Regions from separate parts of the Bradyrhizobium sp. NBAIM14 genome, predicted to be linked through region 1. Evidence: predicted binding sites of a transcription regulator. Region 1 holds the regulator's gene; each other region holds the start of a gene.
What was found. The regulator HrcA, encoded in region 1, represses chaperone genes, less so after heat shock. The targets are predictions, from matches to a motif close to GTTAGCACTCNCNNNNNGNGAGTGCTAAC.

Region 1 (5,381 bases):
CATCGCCGGCGTCTGGTCGGGGCGGGCGTAGATCAGGTCGAACGAATAGCGGTCGAACGCGCGGCGCGCGATGGCGACGGCATCGAGCGCTTCGCGCGCGCTGTGCATGCGGCCGAGCGCTTTGAGCGAGGCGTCGTCGAGCGCCTGCACGCCCAGCGAGACGCGGTTGACGCCGGCGATGCGATAACCGGCAAAGCGCGTGGCTTCGACGCTGGTCGGGTTCGCTTCCAGCGTTACCTCGACGTCGCCTGCGACGGTCCAGTGCTTGCCGATCGCGTCTAACACCGCGCCGACGGTGGCGGGCTGCATCAGTGACGGCGTGCCGCCGCCGAGGAAGATCGAGGTGACCTCGCGGCCGGGCGCGCGCTCGGCGGTCGTTGCGATCTCACGCGCGAAGGCGGCGGCGAAGCGCGTCTCGTCGATCGCGGCATGGCGGACATGGCTGTTGAAGTCGCAATAGGGGCACTTCGACAGGCAGAACGGCCAGTGCACATAGACGCCAAACGCATCCTTGTTAGCGCGGCTCAAGGCAGATCTCCGCCAGTTTCCGAAAAGCGCGGGCGCGGTGCGACAGGCCGAGGCCAAGCGGCGGCAGGCCATGCTTCTCGATGCTGGTCATCTCGCCGAAGGTGCGGCTGTGCCCGTCCGGCAGGAACATCGGGTCGTAGCCGAAGCCGGCTGTGCCGCGCGGTGGCCAGATCAGCGTGCCGTCGACGCGCGCCTCGACCTCCTCGCGATGATCGTCGGGCCAGGCCACACAAAGCGCCGAGACGAAGTGGGCTTTGCGCTTGTCCGGCGTGGTGGCGCCGCGCTCCTGCAGCAGGCGCTCGATCTGCGCCATCGCCGCGTTGAAATCCTTGGATGGACCGGCCCAGCGCGCGCTGTAGATTCCCGGCGCACCGTCGAGTGCGTCGACGACGATGCCGGAATCGTCGGCGAAGGAGGGCAGCTTGGTCGCCTCCGCCGCGGCGATCGCCTTGATCGCGGCGTTGCTGCGGAAATCGTTGCCGGTTTCCTCGGGCTCGTCTAGGCCGAGCTCGCCGGCCGACACCGCCTCGATCCCGTACGGCGCGAGCAGCTCCCTCATCTCGGCGAGCTTGCCGGGATTGTGGGTGGCGATGACGAGCTTGTCGGTGATTCGGCGGTGCATGGGCCTATTGACTACGCCACGGCCAGTTTCTGCAAGTCCACCAGACGCGCAATGCCCTTCTGCGCCAGGGCGATCAGCTTCAGGAACTCGTCCTGCGTGAACGGCTCGCGTTCCGCGGTGCCCTGCACCTCGATGATGCGGCCATCGCCGGTCATGACGAAATTGGCGTCGGTCTCGGCTTCCGAATCCTCGGCATAGTCGAGATCGAGCACCGGCGTGCCGTTGTAGATGCCGCAGGAGATCGCGGCGACGTTGTCGCGCATCACGTTGGCCTTCACCATGTTGCGCGCCTTCATCCAGTTGAGGCAATCGGCAAGCGCGACCCAGGCGCCAGTGATCGAGGCCGTGCGCGTGCCGCCGTCGGCCTGGAGCACGTCGCAATCGACCGTGATCTGGCGCTCGCCAAGAGCTTCGAGATCGACGATGGTGCGAAGCGAGCGGCCGATCAGGCGCTGGATCTCGACGGTGCGGCCGCTCTGCTTGCCGGCGGAGGCCTCGCGGCGGGTGCGTTCGGAGGTCGCGCGCGGCAGCATGCCGTATTCGGCGGTGACCCAGCCGCGGCCCTGCCCCTTCAGCCACGGCGGCAGGCGATCCTCCAGTGTGGCGGTGACCAGCACATGGGTGTCGCCGAATTTAACGAGGCACGAGCCTTCCGCATATTTGACCACGCCGCGCTCCAGCGTCACGGGGCGCAATTCGTCGGGCGCACGGCGGCTTGGCCGCATGGGAAATCTCCAAAACTCACGGGAATAGGCTGTTCGCGGTGCTTGTAGGTGGGGCGGGGGTGGGCGGCAAGGGCTTATTCACCCCCTGACCGTCGGCCTGCAAACGCCACGCTTGTCAGACGCGGCCCGGATGGACAAATTATAAGGATCTGAGAGGAGTTACCGTCTGTGGCCCATCACGATCCGATCCATCTGATCGCGCCGCGCGCAGGCCTTGCCCAGCTCAACGAGCGTTCCCGCGACATCTTTCGTCAAATTGTCGAAAGCTATCTCGCGACCGGTGAGCCGGTCGGCTCGCGCAACATTTCCCGCCTGATTGCGATGCCGCTGTCGCCGGCATCTGTGCGCAACGTCATGGCCGATCTGGAACAGCTCGGCCTGATCTATGCCCCGCACACCTCCGCCGGCCGGCTGCCGACGGAACTGGGCCTGCGCTTCTTCGTCGATGCCCTGATGCAGGTCGGCGACCTCAACGAGGCCGAGCGGCAGGCGATCCAGAGCCAGCTCTCGTCCGTCGGCGAGGCGCAATCGGTCGAGGCGGCGCTGGACCAGGCCTTGATGCGGCTCTCCGGCCTGACCCGGGCCGCCGCCGTCGTGCTGACGCCGAAATCCAATGCGCGGCTGAAGCACATCGAATTCGTCCGCCTGGAACCGGAAAAAGCGCTGGTGATCCTGGTCGGCGAAGACGGCCAGGTTGAAAACCGCGTGTTGACGCTGCCGCCCGGAGTTCCCTCTTCGGCGCTGACAGAGGCCGGCAATTTCCTCAATGCGCGGATCCGCGGCCGCACCTTGGCCGAAGCGCGGCTCGAGCTCGAGACCGCACTCGGCGAGGCCCGTGCCGAGCTCGATCAGCTGACACAGAAAGTGATCTCGGCCGGCATCGCCAGCTGGTCCGGCGGCGAGAGCGAGGACCGTCAGCTCATCGTCCGCGGCCACGCCAATCTGCTCGAAGATCTGCACGCGCTGGAGGATCTGGAGCGGGTTCGCCTGTTGTTCGACGACCTCGAGACCAAGCGCGGCGTGATCGATCTGCTCGGCCGGGCCGAGACCGCCGAAGGCGTGCGCATCTTCATCGGCAGTGAGAACAAGCTGTTTTCGCTGTCGGGGTCGTCCACCATCATCTCGCCCTATCGGGATGCCGCCGGCCACATCGTCGGCGTTCTCGGCGTGATCGGCCCGACGCGGCTGAATTATGCCCGCGTGATCCCGACCGTGGACTACGCCGCCCGCATCGTCAGCCGCCTGTTGGGGGGCTGACCGGCCTTTCTGCCGATCACGGGCGCTTGATTTTCGCGGGCTTAAGCACGATATCCGGGCCAACATCCCTGAAACGAGTTCGAGATCAGAGCCGATGACCGAGCAAGACCGGCAACCCCAAGACACGACTGCAGCGACCGGCGAGCCCGTGGTGTCGAAACCCTACATCATGCCCGACGATCCCGAGCCGGGTTCGGTCGAAACCCTGCAAAAGGAAGCTGCTGAAGCGCGCGACCGCATGCTGCGGACGCTGGCCGAGATGGAGAATTTGCGCAAGCGCACCGCCAAGGAAGTTGCCGACGCCCGCCTCTATGGCATCACCGGCTTCGCGCGCGACGTGCTCGACATCGCCGATAATCTCCAGCGCGCACTCGATGCCGTTCCGGCGGAGGCGCGTGCTGCGGCCGATCCCGGCCTGGTCTCGTTGATCGAGGGCGTCGAGCTCACGGAGCGCGCGCTGCTCAACGCGCTGGAAAAACACGGCGTGAAGAAGCTGGATCCTCAGGGCCAGAAGTTCGACCCGAACTTCCACCAGGCAATGTACGAAGTGCCTGACGCGTCGGTGCCGTCGGGCACCGTGGTGCAGATCATGCAGGCCGGCTACACCATCGGTGACCGCGTGCTGCGCCCGGCGCTGGTCGGCGTCGCCAAGGGCGGCGCGAAGACTGCGCCCGCGGCGAACAACAACGAATCGAGCAGCGCGGCGAACTGAGTGTTGGCGTCATTCCGGGGCTCGGCGAAGTCGAGAACCCGGAATCCATCGAACGCAGAGACAACCGCACAATGGATTCTCAGGTGCGCAAATTGCGCACCATAGCTCGCGCTGAAGCGCGCCCCGGAATGACGGAAGATGGCGCGCCGCCTACGCGCTCACCGCGATATCCGCAGACTGAATCCGCTTCACGCCCGCCTTGGCCATGTCGGCCCAGGCCTTGGCGAGCGAGCCCTGCGTGTCGATGCCGCGGCAGGCGTCTTCCACCACATAGACCTCGAAGCCCGCCTTGCGCCCGTCGAGCGCGGTCCAGGCGACGCAGAAGTCTGTCGCAAGACCAGCGACGAAGACGCGCTTGATCTTGCGGCCCCTCAGGTAGCCGGCGAGCCCGGTCGAGGTCTTGCCGTCGGCCTCGAGGAAGGCCGAATAGCTGTCGACGTTCTTGTGAAATCCCTTGCGGATGATGAGCTCGGCGTGCGGGATCGACAGGTCCTTCGACAGCGCCGCGCCCTCGGTGCCCTGCACGCAATGGTCCGGCCACAGCACCTGCTTGCCGTAGGGCAGGTCGACCGTTTCGAACGGCTTCTTGCCGGAATGAACCGACGCAAACGAAACGTGGCCCGGCGTGTGCCAGTCCTGCGTCAGCACCACGTTCGCAAATGCCTTCGAGATCTTGTTGATGACCGGCACCACCTGCTCGCCTTCCTTCACCGCGAGGCTGCCGCCGGGCAGGAAGCAGTTCTGCACGTCGATCACGAGCAGCGCGGACGCTTCGTCCGGCTTGATCGGTGCGGCCGCGAACAGCGCGCTTGGCGCGAGCGTCGCCAGCGCCGTCGTTCCAAGCATTGCCAAGACCTGTCGCCGAACCAGCATGTCTACCTCCCCTCCAGGATGATCCAACGGAAGGAAGCCTAGTTCCGTTCGTATACGAACAGAAGCCTGAAAATGCAGCCGGGCTTGATGAGCGGTTGGGCTCTCGGCCCTAACATTATCGTCATCCCGGGGCGCGCAAAGCGCGAGCCCGGGATCCATAACCACAGGAAGGAGTGTGGCGACAACTCTTCGTCGGCGCTGCATCCGCCTGCAACCGTGAGATCGCGCGGTATGGATCCCCGCCTCGGATCCTACCCCTTCGGCTGAATCCCGTCGCGTACGGTGCGGAAGCGGGTGAAGGCGGCTTGCCATTGGTCGCGCGGGGCGCTGGCGATGATGCGCAATGATGCGCCGCCGCTCGAGAAGCGGATCCACTGCACCACCGTCACCGGGACCTTGTCCTTGCCGCTGACGCCGTCGATCCGGGTCTCGAAGCCTTGCTGGCCGTTGATGCGGATCGGCTCGGACATGGTGATGCGCGACTCGCGCACGCCGGGAATCTGGAGCGCCGCCTCCCGGGCGAAGCGGGCGCGGTCGTCGGCGGCTTGCGGGGTGGCGCCGATCAGGCCGAGGATCATGAACGGCCTCGCCTCGTAGCCCACGCTCTCATCGCCGTCGGCCAGGATGATGCTCGAGCCCGGTGCCAGGGTCTTGATGTCCTTGA
Region 2 (5,381 bases), on a different contig from region 1:
ACGGCCGCCTCCGGGCGGCCGATTTCTGTTCAAGCAGAGCTCAACGCACTTCTCTGCCACCACACGCCATGATGCCATTCGATATAATATGACTAGTGCGTGCGTTGTCGGACAGCACCGTGCAGAACGTCACGAGGTGCGCCTGACTTCACCATGCCGGGCGAAATCGTCCTCCGACACACGCCGCCGTAGACTCCCGGATTTCCAAATTAGGACATGGGTGTTCAATTGGAAGAACACACTGCTTATGCCACACATCGTGGCTGCCTCTCTTGGCTACAGTCGGGGGTTTTAAGAATGAGTTCACTTCAACAGCGCATCGCGACCCTGAGCGACGTCACGACCCATCTCATCACCGAATTGTACGAGTTGGAGGGACTGCACGAGCGCCTCAGGAAGGCAGAGCTGTCGGTGCGGCGGCTGAACCGCTCGGCTCGCGCACCGCATTCGGCTTCATCAGCTCGTCCTCGCCGCTCCGCTGTCCCTCGTCGCGGGTCGAGGCACCGTCAGCGGACGTAGGACTATTCAGGCGGACGTTTGGCGGCGGCAGCGTCCCTTCGACGCCGCGCATTTCGAGCCGACGCGGCACCCGGACTTGATCGCTCCATCGAGCGCATGACGCTTCACATCACCACGACCTTGGTGCCGACATTGACGCGGCCGTAGAGATCGATGACGTCCTCGTTGCGCATGCGGATGCAGCCGGAGGAGACGTTGGTGCCGATGGTCCAGGGCTCGTTGGAGCCGTGGATGCGATAGAGCGTCGATCCCAGATACATCGCACGGGCACCGAGCGGATTTTCCGGGCCGCCTTCCATGTGCCTGGGCAGATCGGGCCGGCGCGCGAGCATTTCCGCCGGCGGCGTCCAGTCCGGCCATTCGCGCTTGGCGGTGATCGATTTCACGCCGGACCAGGTGAAGCCGGGACGGCCGACGCCGATGCCGTAGCGCAATGCCCGGCCGTTGCCCTCGACGAGATAGAGGAACTTGTTCGGCGTATCGACCACGATCGTGCCGGGACTTTCCTTGCCGCTATAGTCAACGAGTTGTTTCTCGAATTTCGGATCGAACGGACGCTGCCGCGGATCGACCGCCTCCTGCTGCAGAGACGCGCCCTGCTGATATCCGCCTTGTTGATACCCACCTTGCATCTGCGGCTCGCCCATCGGCGGCAGGCGCCGCTGGTCGTAATAGCCCGGCTGCTGCTGATACACCGGCCGCTCCGGCGCGTAGGCCGGGCCGCGGCCGGGGCCATCGCCGAACAGGAATTCGATGAAGCCGCCGCCCATGTTGGAATGGGACGCCACGCGCACCGGCGCCGGCGGCACGCGCGGCTGGTACAGCACCGCGGGCGGATCGTTCGGCACGCTGTTGTCGAAGGCGCCCGCGTCGTTCGCGCCGGCCATGAAGGTGCAAGCGCTGCCGAGCAGCGCGACAGACATTTTCTTGAACATCGACGTACTCTGTACTGTTTCGTCTAGATCACATGCGTCGTGGAGAGCCGGTGGCTGATCCGCGCTCTTCGACGTGGTCAATAAAAAGCAAAAGCCGTTTTGTTTGGTAAACGGACAGCGCGTTTGGATTCACCACGTCGCGAGCGCGCCTGCAATTTGGCGATCAGCGTTTATTTTCGATGAACGCCGCGCGGTGATGGTTAATCGCTTCTTTGCGCCGCGTCGCGCGCGGCCGATCAGCAGTTCCTGCTGTGAACTTCGTGTTAAATCGCTTCTGCCTACAAAGACGCGTGAGTGAGGTGGGGGGAGTATCCTGATGGCTGTTCACCGCAAGCGTTTTCGCGTCGAAGATATCGTCGGTGGCGAGATGCCCATTGTAGACGTAACTGAAGAGGCACTCCCGATGCATAGCGAGATCATGGCCGAGCTGCGCGCGATCCGCGCCCAGATGGCGAAGGGCATCGTCGCGGCCCCGCTGTCCGGCAGCGCTGCCATGGCGGCGATCGACGCCTCGACCGCGCACGAGCTTGCCGAAGCGCGCACCATGCTCGATACCTACCGGGCGCAGATCGAGCAGTGCGAGAAGCTGAAGGTCGAGCTCGACCTCATCCACGACGCCATCGACCGCACCAAGCGCGAGATCGCGACGCTGCACGGCAAGAGCTTCGACGGCGGCGAGATGGCCAAGGTCAACGGCGAGCTCGGCGCGGTGGTCGGCGGCACCGAGCAGGCGACCCAGCAGATCCTCGAAGCCGCGGAATCGATCGACCAGGCCGCCAGCGCGATGTCGAAGGTGGACTCGATCGATCAGCAGAAGCGCCTTGCCGACGACATCCAGGAACGCGTCATCTCGATCTTCGAAGCCTGCAACTTCCAGGACCTGACCGGCCAGCGCATCAGCAAGGTCATGGGCACGATGAAGTTCATCGAGCAGCACATCAACGCGATGATGGAGATCTGGGGCGGCGTCGACGCGATCAAGTCCCATGTGCCCGCGCAGGTCGACAACCGCAGCGAGGACGAGAAGCTCCTCAACGGCCCCAAGCTCGCCGGCGACGTCGGCCACGCCTCGCAGGACGACATCGACGCGCTGTTCGACTGAGCGGCGACGACATCGGAATAACAAAAACGCCGGCCTTGGGCCGGCGTTTTTTTGTTTTGGCCGGTGCAGATCGTGAACTCTTCTTCCCTTCTCCCCTTGTGGGAGAAGGTGGCGCGAAGCGCCGGATGAGGGGTTCTCTCCACTCGCAAGACCGTTCGTGAGGAGATAGACCCCTCACCCGTCTCGCCGCTACGCGGCGAGCCACCTCTCCCACAAGGGGAGAGGGTAAGAGACCGTCACGCCCTCGGCGCGCAGCGGACGTAGACCATGTTGCCGTAGCGGGTGCCAGCGTCCTTGTCGATGAAGCGGGTGATCATGACGCGACCGTCGAAGGAGACGATTTCGCGGTCCTGGTCGCCGGGGGTCGGGCCGGCCGGCCCGATGTAGTTCTTGCCGCTCGGCGAGCCCTTCAGCCGCAGCTCCTGCGGCGTCGCCTGGTCGGCGAGATGCATGATCACGCCACCGGAGGAACCGGCGGTGATCACGTAGGGGTTCCTGCATTGCTCACGCGCCATCTTCTCGGTGCGGGCGCGATCGGCCGGGTTCTGGAACGAGGCGAGGCCCCAGCGGCCGACGATCTCGTCGGCGCGGATGCTGGCGGGCATTTCCGGCGCGACGCCAGGTTCGGCTTCGGGCGGCGGCGGGGACGACGTGAGGGACGGCAGGTTGAAGCCGCCGCCGCAGGCGCCCAGCAGCAGCGCCAGACAAGAGGCGGCCGCCAGATTGGCAACCGTGCGCGCGTGAGCCGAACTGATCATGGCATTCCCCCGAACAAAACCATGGCCGCACCCCTCCCGCAGCCAAGCGCAAAACCGCTGCCGGAGCAATGACGTCGTTCTTTACGGCGACGCCCCGAGCGAGTTTCCAATGCCACCATCCTATATCCGCCTCAACAATCGCTTAACCACCTTTGCTTGACAGGATCGCGGCCAAGCCATATTTCCGGACCCACTATTAGCACTCGGAAAGCCCGATTGCTAAGCGCGCCGTTCGATCCTCGACGCGAGGGCGGACGGAAGCGCCGCCCCACCGACCCCACTACTTCCGAAGCGAGCCTCCAAAGGGAAACGTCATGGCTAAATCCAAATTTCGTCCGCTGCATGACCGTGTCGTGGTCAAACGTATCGACGCCGAGGAAAAGACCAAGGGCGGCATCATCATTCCGGACACGGCCAAGGAAAAGCCGTCCCAGGGCGAGGTCGTCGCCGTCGGCCCCGGCGGCCGCGACGAGACCGGCAAGCTGATCCCGATCGACCTCAAGGTCGGCGACCGCGTGCTGTTCGGCAAGTGGTCGGGCACCGAGGTCAAGATCGACAACGAAGAGCTCCTGATCATGAAGGAGTCGGACATCATGGGCGTGCTGGCCTAAGGCCGTCCGCCTGAACAGCCGCTGAATGTCATGCCCGGATCCAGGCGATCCGGGCATCCATCGTTCCGCCGCACGGCACAAGACAACACACATCACATAACACGAGGGATTGCAGACCATGGCTGCCAAAGACGTCAAGTTTTCCGGAGACGCGCGCGATCGCATGCTGCGCGGCGTCGACGTTCTCGCCAACGCCGTCAAGGTGACGCTCGGCCCGAAGGGCCGCAACGTTGTCATCGAGAAGAGCTTCGGCGCCCCCCGCATCACCAAGGACGGCGTCACGGTCGCCAAGGAGATCGAGCTCGAGGACAAGTTCGAGAACATGGGCGCCCAGATGGTGCGTGAGGTCGCCTCCAAGACCAACGACCTCGCCGGCGACGGCACCACCACCGCGACCGTGCTGGCCCAGGCCATCGTGCGCGAAGGCGCCAAGGCGGTCGCCGCCGGCATGAACCCGATGGATCTCAAGCGCGGCATCGACACCGCGGTTGCCGCCGTCATCAAGGACATCGAGAAGCGCGCCAAGCCGGTCGCCGCCTCCTCCGAGGTCGCCCAGGTCGGCACCATCTCGGCCAACGGCGATGCCGCCATCGGCAAGATGATCGCCCAGGCGATGCAGAAGGTCGGCAACGAGGGCGTCATCACCGTCGAGGAGAACAAGTCGCTCGAGACCGAGGTTGATATCGTCGAGGGCATGAAGTTCGACCGCGGCTATCTCAGCCCCTACTTCGTCACCAATGCCGAGAAGATGACCGCCGAGCTCGAGGACGCCTACATCCTCCTGCACGAGAAGAAGCTCTCGGGCCTGCAGGCCATGCTGCCGGTGCTGGAAGCCGTGGTGCAGTCGGGCAAGCCGCTCGTCATCATCGCCGAGGACGTCGAGGGCGAGGCGCTGGCCACCCTGGTCGTCAACCGGCTCCGCGGCGGCCTCAAGGTCGCGGCCGTCAAGGCGCCGGGCTTCGGTGACCGCCGCAAGGCCATGCTGGAGGACATCGCGATCCTGACCGGCGGCCAGCTGATCTCCGAGGAGCTCGGCATCAAGCTCGAGAACGTCACGGTGAAGATGCTCGGCCGCGCCAAGAAGGTGGTGATCGACAAGGAGAACACCACGATCGTCAACGGCGCCGGCAAGAAGCCCGACATCGAGGCCCGCGTCGGCCAGATCAAGGCGCAGATCGAGGAGACCACCTCGGACTACGACCGCGAGAAGCTCCAGGAGCGCCTCGCCAAGCTCGCCGGCGGCGTCGCGGTGATCCGCGTCGGCGGCGCCACCGAGATCGAGGTCAAGGAGAAGAAGGACCGCGTCGAGGACGCGCTCAACGCCACCCGCGCCGCGGTTCAGGAAGGCATCGTCCCGGGCGGCGGCGTCGCGCTGCTCCGCGCCAAGAAGGCGGTCGGCCGTCTCACCAACGCCAATGACGACGTCCAGGCCGGCATCAACATCGTGCTGAAGGCG
Region 3 (5,381 bases), on a different contig from region 1:
GCCTCGCCGATGCCGAGATCGCGATACTTCGCGTAGGCGCGCAGGCCGTCGGCCTTGAAGTCTTCCTCGCGGTGATGGCTGACGGCGATGCGCTGCTTCGGACGTGCGGGCTTTTTCGCAGCGGCAGTGCGCGCCTTCGCCTTCACGGCCTTGCGTGCCGAGGATCGCGCCGCCGCCTTGGCGCCACTCCACTTCTTCACCGCGGTCTTCAATGCGGGCCTCGATGCCTTTTGCTTGGCCATTGTCTGCCTCCCTGTTTCTGAGCCGCCGTCGCGCGGTATGGCTTGCAGGTCAGCTTATCCAGTCGTGGGCGAGGCAGCAATCGCAGAGCTGGTCGTGTTGAGTAGTGCCGCATCCGCGCTGTCACCCTCCCCCTCCAGGACCCTCCCCTGGAGGGTAAGAGGCTGAGGCCAATCACGCGATCACCGTATCGGATCGTAGCTTGCCCCAAGCTGGCGCGTCGGGCTGGGGTCGTCTCGTCTTCGTTCTCGCGCTGAACTAGTCTCGCCCGGGACATCCGGGGGAATTGATTCATGGGCAGCAATGTCGGTCAGCGTGCATTTCAGAATGCCCGGCTTCAGAAGCGGCAAAAGGCCGACGTGCTGCCCTTGCTCGGGCAAGCGCTCGAGTTGCACAAGAAGGGACGCTTGCCCGGGGCCAAGGCTGCCTATCGCCAGCTCCTGCAGATCGCGCCCAATCAATTCATCGCGCTGCATATGCTCGGCGCGTTGGAGTCCGATGCTGGGAATTATCAGCAGGCCGAGAGCCTGCTGAGCCGGGCGGTTGTCGTCGATCCGCGATCGGCCGAAGCCCATATGAGCCTGGGCGTCGCGCTGAACGGGCTGAAACGTCACAATGATGCCCGCGAGAGCTATCGCAAGGCGCTCGCCTTGCGGCCCAACTACGCCCTCGCTCTCTCCAATCTCGGGAACGCGAGCGCGGCCCTGGATCGCTACCAGGAAGCGCTCGACAGCTACGATCGGGCGCTCGCCGTCGACGCAAACCTCGCCGAAGCCCACAACGGCCGCGGCTCCACGCTCTGCCGTCTGCGCAACTACGACAAGGCTCTTGCAAGCCTGAACCGCGCGCTCGCGATCAAGCCCGACTATGCGGCGGCGCTGGCGAACCGCGCCGTGGCACTCCGGGAGCTGCAGCGATTCGACGAGGCCATGGCGGATTGCAACCGGGCAATCGCCCTCGCCCCTGACGACGTGAACGGATGGCTTTGGCGCGCCAATGTCTTGCTTCAGAGCCGGCAGGTGGCCCAGGCACTATCCGATTGCGAGAAGGCGCTCGCGATCGCGCCCGATTCCGATCAGGCTCATCTGGTACTGGGCCTTTGTCTTGCCGGACTAGGCCGGGTAGACGAAGCCCTCGCCAGTTTCGACAGAGCCCTCGATATCAGGCCCGATCTCGAGAGCGCGATCTCGAGCAAGATCTTCACGCTCGATTTTGTGCCGGACGCCAGCGTCGAGCGGCATCAGCAGGCGCGACGCGTATGGTGGGAGCGGATCGGCGCGAAAATCGCTTCAGAAGCGGCGGCACCGCATGACAACGGCCGCGATCCGGATCGCCGCCTGGTGCTTGGCTACGTCTCGTCGGACTTCAACGCGCATTCGGCTGCGTTCATCTTCAAGCCCGTCCTGCAACACCATGACCGCGCCCAGTTCGAGATCGTGTGCTACTCGTGCTCGGCGAAAGTGGACGCGACGACACGCGAATTTCAAGGCATCGCCGATCGCTGGCGTGACGCCTCGCAATGGAGCGACGATCGCCTCGCCGCCCAGATTCGCGACGATCGCATCGATATCCTGATCGATCTGTCCGGCCATACCAGAGGAAACCGCCTCGGCGTATTTGCGCGCAAGCCGGCACCGATCCAGGCGCACGGCTGGGGCCATGGCACCGGCACCGGGTTGCCGACAATCGATTATCTGTTCTCGGATCCGGTCGGGATTCCGCACGACGTTCGGCATCTGTTTGCAGAGACGGTGGTCGACCTGCCGTGCTTCGTGACGCTGGCGCCGCTGCCGGCCGGGATTGCGCAGGGCAAGACGCCGGCACTCTCGAACGGCTTCGTCACCTTCGGTGTCTTCAACCGCATCAGCAAGATCTCGGACGAGGCCGCGGCAGTCTGGTCCAGTATCCTCGAACGGGTGCCGGGCTCGCGCCTCCTGATCAAGGATGTTGCGCTCGACGATCAACTCGTCCGCGACAAGCTGCTGGCGCGATTTGCGGCTTGCCGATTGCCGGCCGAACGCGTCGATCTGCTCGGGGCCACGTTGCGGGACGAGCATCTGGCATCGTTCAATCGCATCGATATTGCTCTCGATCCGTTCCCGCAGAACGGCGGCGTCAGCACATGGGAAGCCCTGCAGATGGGCGTGCCCGTGGTGGCGAAGCTCGGCAACAGCCTGCCCGGCCGCGCCGCCGGCGCCATCCTCACCGCGCTTGGCCTGCCGGACTGGGTCGCCGACAGCGAGGAGGCCTATGTCGAGATCGCGGCCAGTCGCGCGGCCGAGACCGGCGAGCTCGACAAATTGCGCCGCGAACTGCCCGCAACGATCAACGCCACGGCCGCGGCCAACCCCATCTCATATGCACGAGCGGTGGACGCGGCCTATCGCGCGATGTGGACGCGTTATTGCAGCGGCGGCGTCTGATTGCGTGATCTCGTAGGGTGGATTAGCCGAAGGCGTAATCCACCGTTTCTGTTTCGGCACGCGGAGAGAAGCGAGGTGGATTACGCCAGCGGCAGCGCGTCGCGCCGCCGCAGGCTAATCCACCCTACGCGGCCTCAATGCAGGCGGAACACGCCGTCAACGGCGCGGAGCTCGGCCGGCTTGATCAGCTTGGAATGCGCCACCGTCACCGAATGGAGGGGACCGTCGAGCTTCTCCTGCCAGAACGCCAGGAAATCGGTCAGCGCGGGGAATTTCGGAAACATGTCGTAGTTCTGCCAGACATAGGTCTGGAGCAGCGAGGGATGATCCGGCATCCGATAGAGAATTTGTGCCGTCGTCAGCCCGTAGCCCAGCATCTGTTTCCGGAATTCCTCGGAAACGCCCCCAACGCGCAGTCCCATGCCAAACCTCCTTTGCAGGAGCGCATTCGGCGAGTGGCTTGGTCCGTGCCCCGGGGAGCCACCCGGAAACGATGCGCTCACATGAGAGAAATGTGACGCAAACTGACAACTCATCTCAAGCCCAAAAGTTTAACAAGCTGTTGAAATTCAATGCTTTAGCAGCAGAGACGACTCCGTGCTAATACGGTCACGGCTGCCCGGTTAACGATGGCGAGGGGTTTCTGGCAGTCCGCGCTTTCGGCTGCTATTTTTTCTGCTACAAACCCTTGCTCCCGCAAAATTCCTGTCCTATTTCAGGCGCGCTCGTGCTAGCACTCACGGGCAACGATTGCTAACACTCAAAACCTCAACCCGAGCAATTGCTTAGGAGGACTGCATGAAATTCCGTCCGCTTCACGACCGCGTCGTGGTCAAGCGCATCGACGCCGAAGAGAAGACCGCTGGCGGCATCATCATTCCCGACACTGCCAAGGAAAAGCCCTCCCAGGGCGAAGTCGTCGCCGTTGGCCCCGGTGGCCGCGACGAAGCTGGCAAGCTGATCCCGATCGACCTGAAGGTCGGCGACCGCGTGCTTTTCGGCAAGTGGTCCGGCACCGAGGTCAAGATCGACGGCCAGGACCTGCTGATCATGAAGGAGAGCGACGTGATGGGCGTTCTCGAAGTCAGCGAGTCCAAGAAGAAGGCGGCTTAAGAGCCCCTCTCCTCCCCTCCAGTCAAACCCTCAAGGAAAAATCCAGATGGCAGCCAAAGAAGTCAAATTCTCGGTTGAAGCGCGCGACAAGATGCTGCGCGGCGTCGACGTTCTCGCCAATGCGGTGAAGGTCACGCTCGGTCCGAAGGGCCGCAACGTTGTGCTCGACAAGTCGTTCGGCGCTCCCCGCATCACCAAGGACGGCGTCACCGTCGCCAAGGAGATCGAGCTCGACGACAAGTTCGAGAACATGGGCGCGCAGATGGTGCGCGAAGTCGCCTCCAAGTCCGCTGACGCGGCCGGCGACGGCACCACCACCGCCACCGTGCTCGCCCAGGCGATCGTGAAGGAAGGCGCCAAGTCGGTCGCCGCCGGCATGAACCCGATGGACCTCAAGCGCGGCATCGACCTCGCGGTCGAAGCCGTCGTGGCCGACCTCGAGAAGAACTCGAAGAAGGTCACCTCGAACGACGAGATCGCCCAGGTCGGCACCATCTCGGCCAACGGCGATGCCGAAATCGGCAAGTTCCTCGCCGACGCCATGAAGAAGGTCGGCAACGAGGGCGTCATCACCGTCGAGGAAGCCAAGTCGCTCGAGACCGAGCTCGACGTGGTCGAGGGCATGCAGTTCGACCGCGGCTACATCTCGCCCTACTTCGTCACCAACGCCGACAAGATGCGCGTTGAGATGGACGATGCCTACATCCTCATCAACGAGAAGAAGCTCTCCTCGCTGAACGAGCTGCTGCCGCTGCTCGAGGCCGTGGTGCAGACCGGCAAGCCGCTGGTCATCGTCGCCGAGGACGTCGAAGGCGAAGCGCTTGCGACCCTCGTCGTGAACCGCCTGCGCGGCGGCCTGAAGGTCGCGGCCGTCAAGGCTCCGGGCTTCGGCGATCGCCGCAAGGCCATGCTGCAGGACATCGCGATCCTGACCGGCGGCCAGGCGATCTCGGAAGATCTCGGCATCAAGCTCGAGAACGTCACGCTCAACATGCTCGGTCGCGCCAAGAAGGTGATGATCGACAAGGAGAACACCACGATCGTCAACGGCGCCGGCAAGAAGGCCGACATCGAGGCGCGCGTGGCGCAGATCAAGGCGCAGATCGAGGAGACCACCTCGGACTACGACCGTGAGAAGCTCCAGGAGCGTCTCGCCAAGCTCGCGGGCGGCGTCGCGGTGATCCGCGTCGGCGGCGCGACCGAGGTCGAGGTGAAGGAGCGCAAGGATCGCGTTGATGACGCGATGCATGCGACCCGCGCGGCCGTGGAAGAAGGCATCGTCCCGGGCGGCGGCGTCGCCCTGCTCCGTGCCTCCGAGCAGCTCAAGGGCCTGCGCACCAAGAACGACGACCAGAAGACCGGCGTCGAGATCGTGCGCAAGGCGCTGTCGGCCCCCGCTCGCCAGATCGCGATCAACGCCGGTGAAGACGGCTCGGTGATCGTCGGCAAGATCCTGGAGAACAAGGCCTACAATTACGGCTTCGACTCCCAGACCGGCGAATATGCCGACCTCGTCAAGAAGGGCATCATCGACCCGACCAAGGTGGTCCGTACCGCGATCCAGAACGCTGCCTCGGTGGCCGCGCTCCTGATCACCACGGAAGC

Region 2: the regulator HrcA is predicted to act here: its motif matches at 3,510-3,538, upstream of I6F28_RS19085 (co-chaperone GroES).
Region 3: the regulator HrcA is predicted to act here: its motif matches at 3,393-3,421, upstream of I6F28_RS09830 (co-chaperone GroES).

The regions. Positions count from the first base shown of each region.
Region 1 covers NZ_JADYVQ010000016.1:683-6,063, reverse strand. Annotated here, with positions in the region: gene hemW (radical SAM family heme chaperone HemW) at 1-528, opposite strand, end outside; gene rdgB (RdgB/HAM1 family non-canonical purine NTP pyrophosphatase) at 515-1,150, opposite strand; gene rph (ribonuclease PH) at 1,162-1,875, opposite strand; gene hrcA (heat-inducible transcriptional repressor HrcA) at 2,044-3,132, shown strand; gene grpE (nucleotide exchange factor GrpE) at 3,227-3,844, shown strand; gene pncA (bifunctional nicotinamidase/pyrazinamidase) at 3,995-4,717, opposite strand; gene I6F28_RS28140 (hypothetical protein) at 4,969-5,381, opposite strand, start outside.
Region 2 covers NZ_JADYVQ010000007.1:85,161-90,541, forward strand. Annotated here, with positions in the region: gene I6F28_RS19070 (L,D-transpeptidase) at 624-1,454, opposite strand; gene I6F28_RS19075 (protein phosphatase CheZ) at 1,771-2,556, shown strand; gene I6F28_RS19080 (hypothetical protein) at 2,793-3,314, opposite strand; gene I6F28_RS19085 (co-chaperone GroES) at 3,629-3,925, shown strand; gene groL (chaperonin GroEL) at 4,044-5,381, shown strand, end outside.
Region 3 covers NZ_JADYVQ010000003.1:191,530-196,910, reverse strand. Annotated here, with positions in the region: gene I6F28_RS09845 (cupin domain-containing protein) at 1-242, opposite strand, end outside; gene I6F28_RS09840 (O-linked N-acetylglucosamine transferase, SPINDLY family protein) at 534-2,663, shown strand; gene I6F28_RS09835 (usg protein) at 2,798-3,085, opposite strand; gene I6F28_RS09830 (co-chaperone GroES) at 3,462-3,776, shown strand; gene groL (chaperonin GroEL) at 3,823-5,381, shown strand, end outside.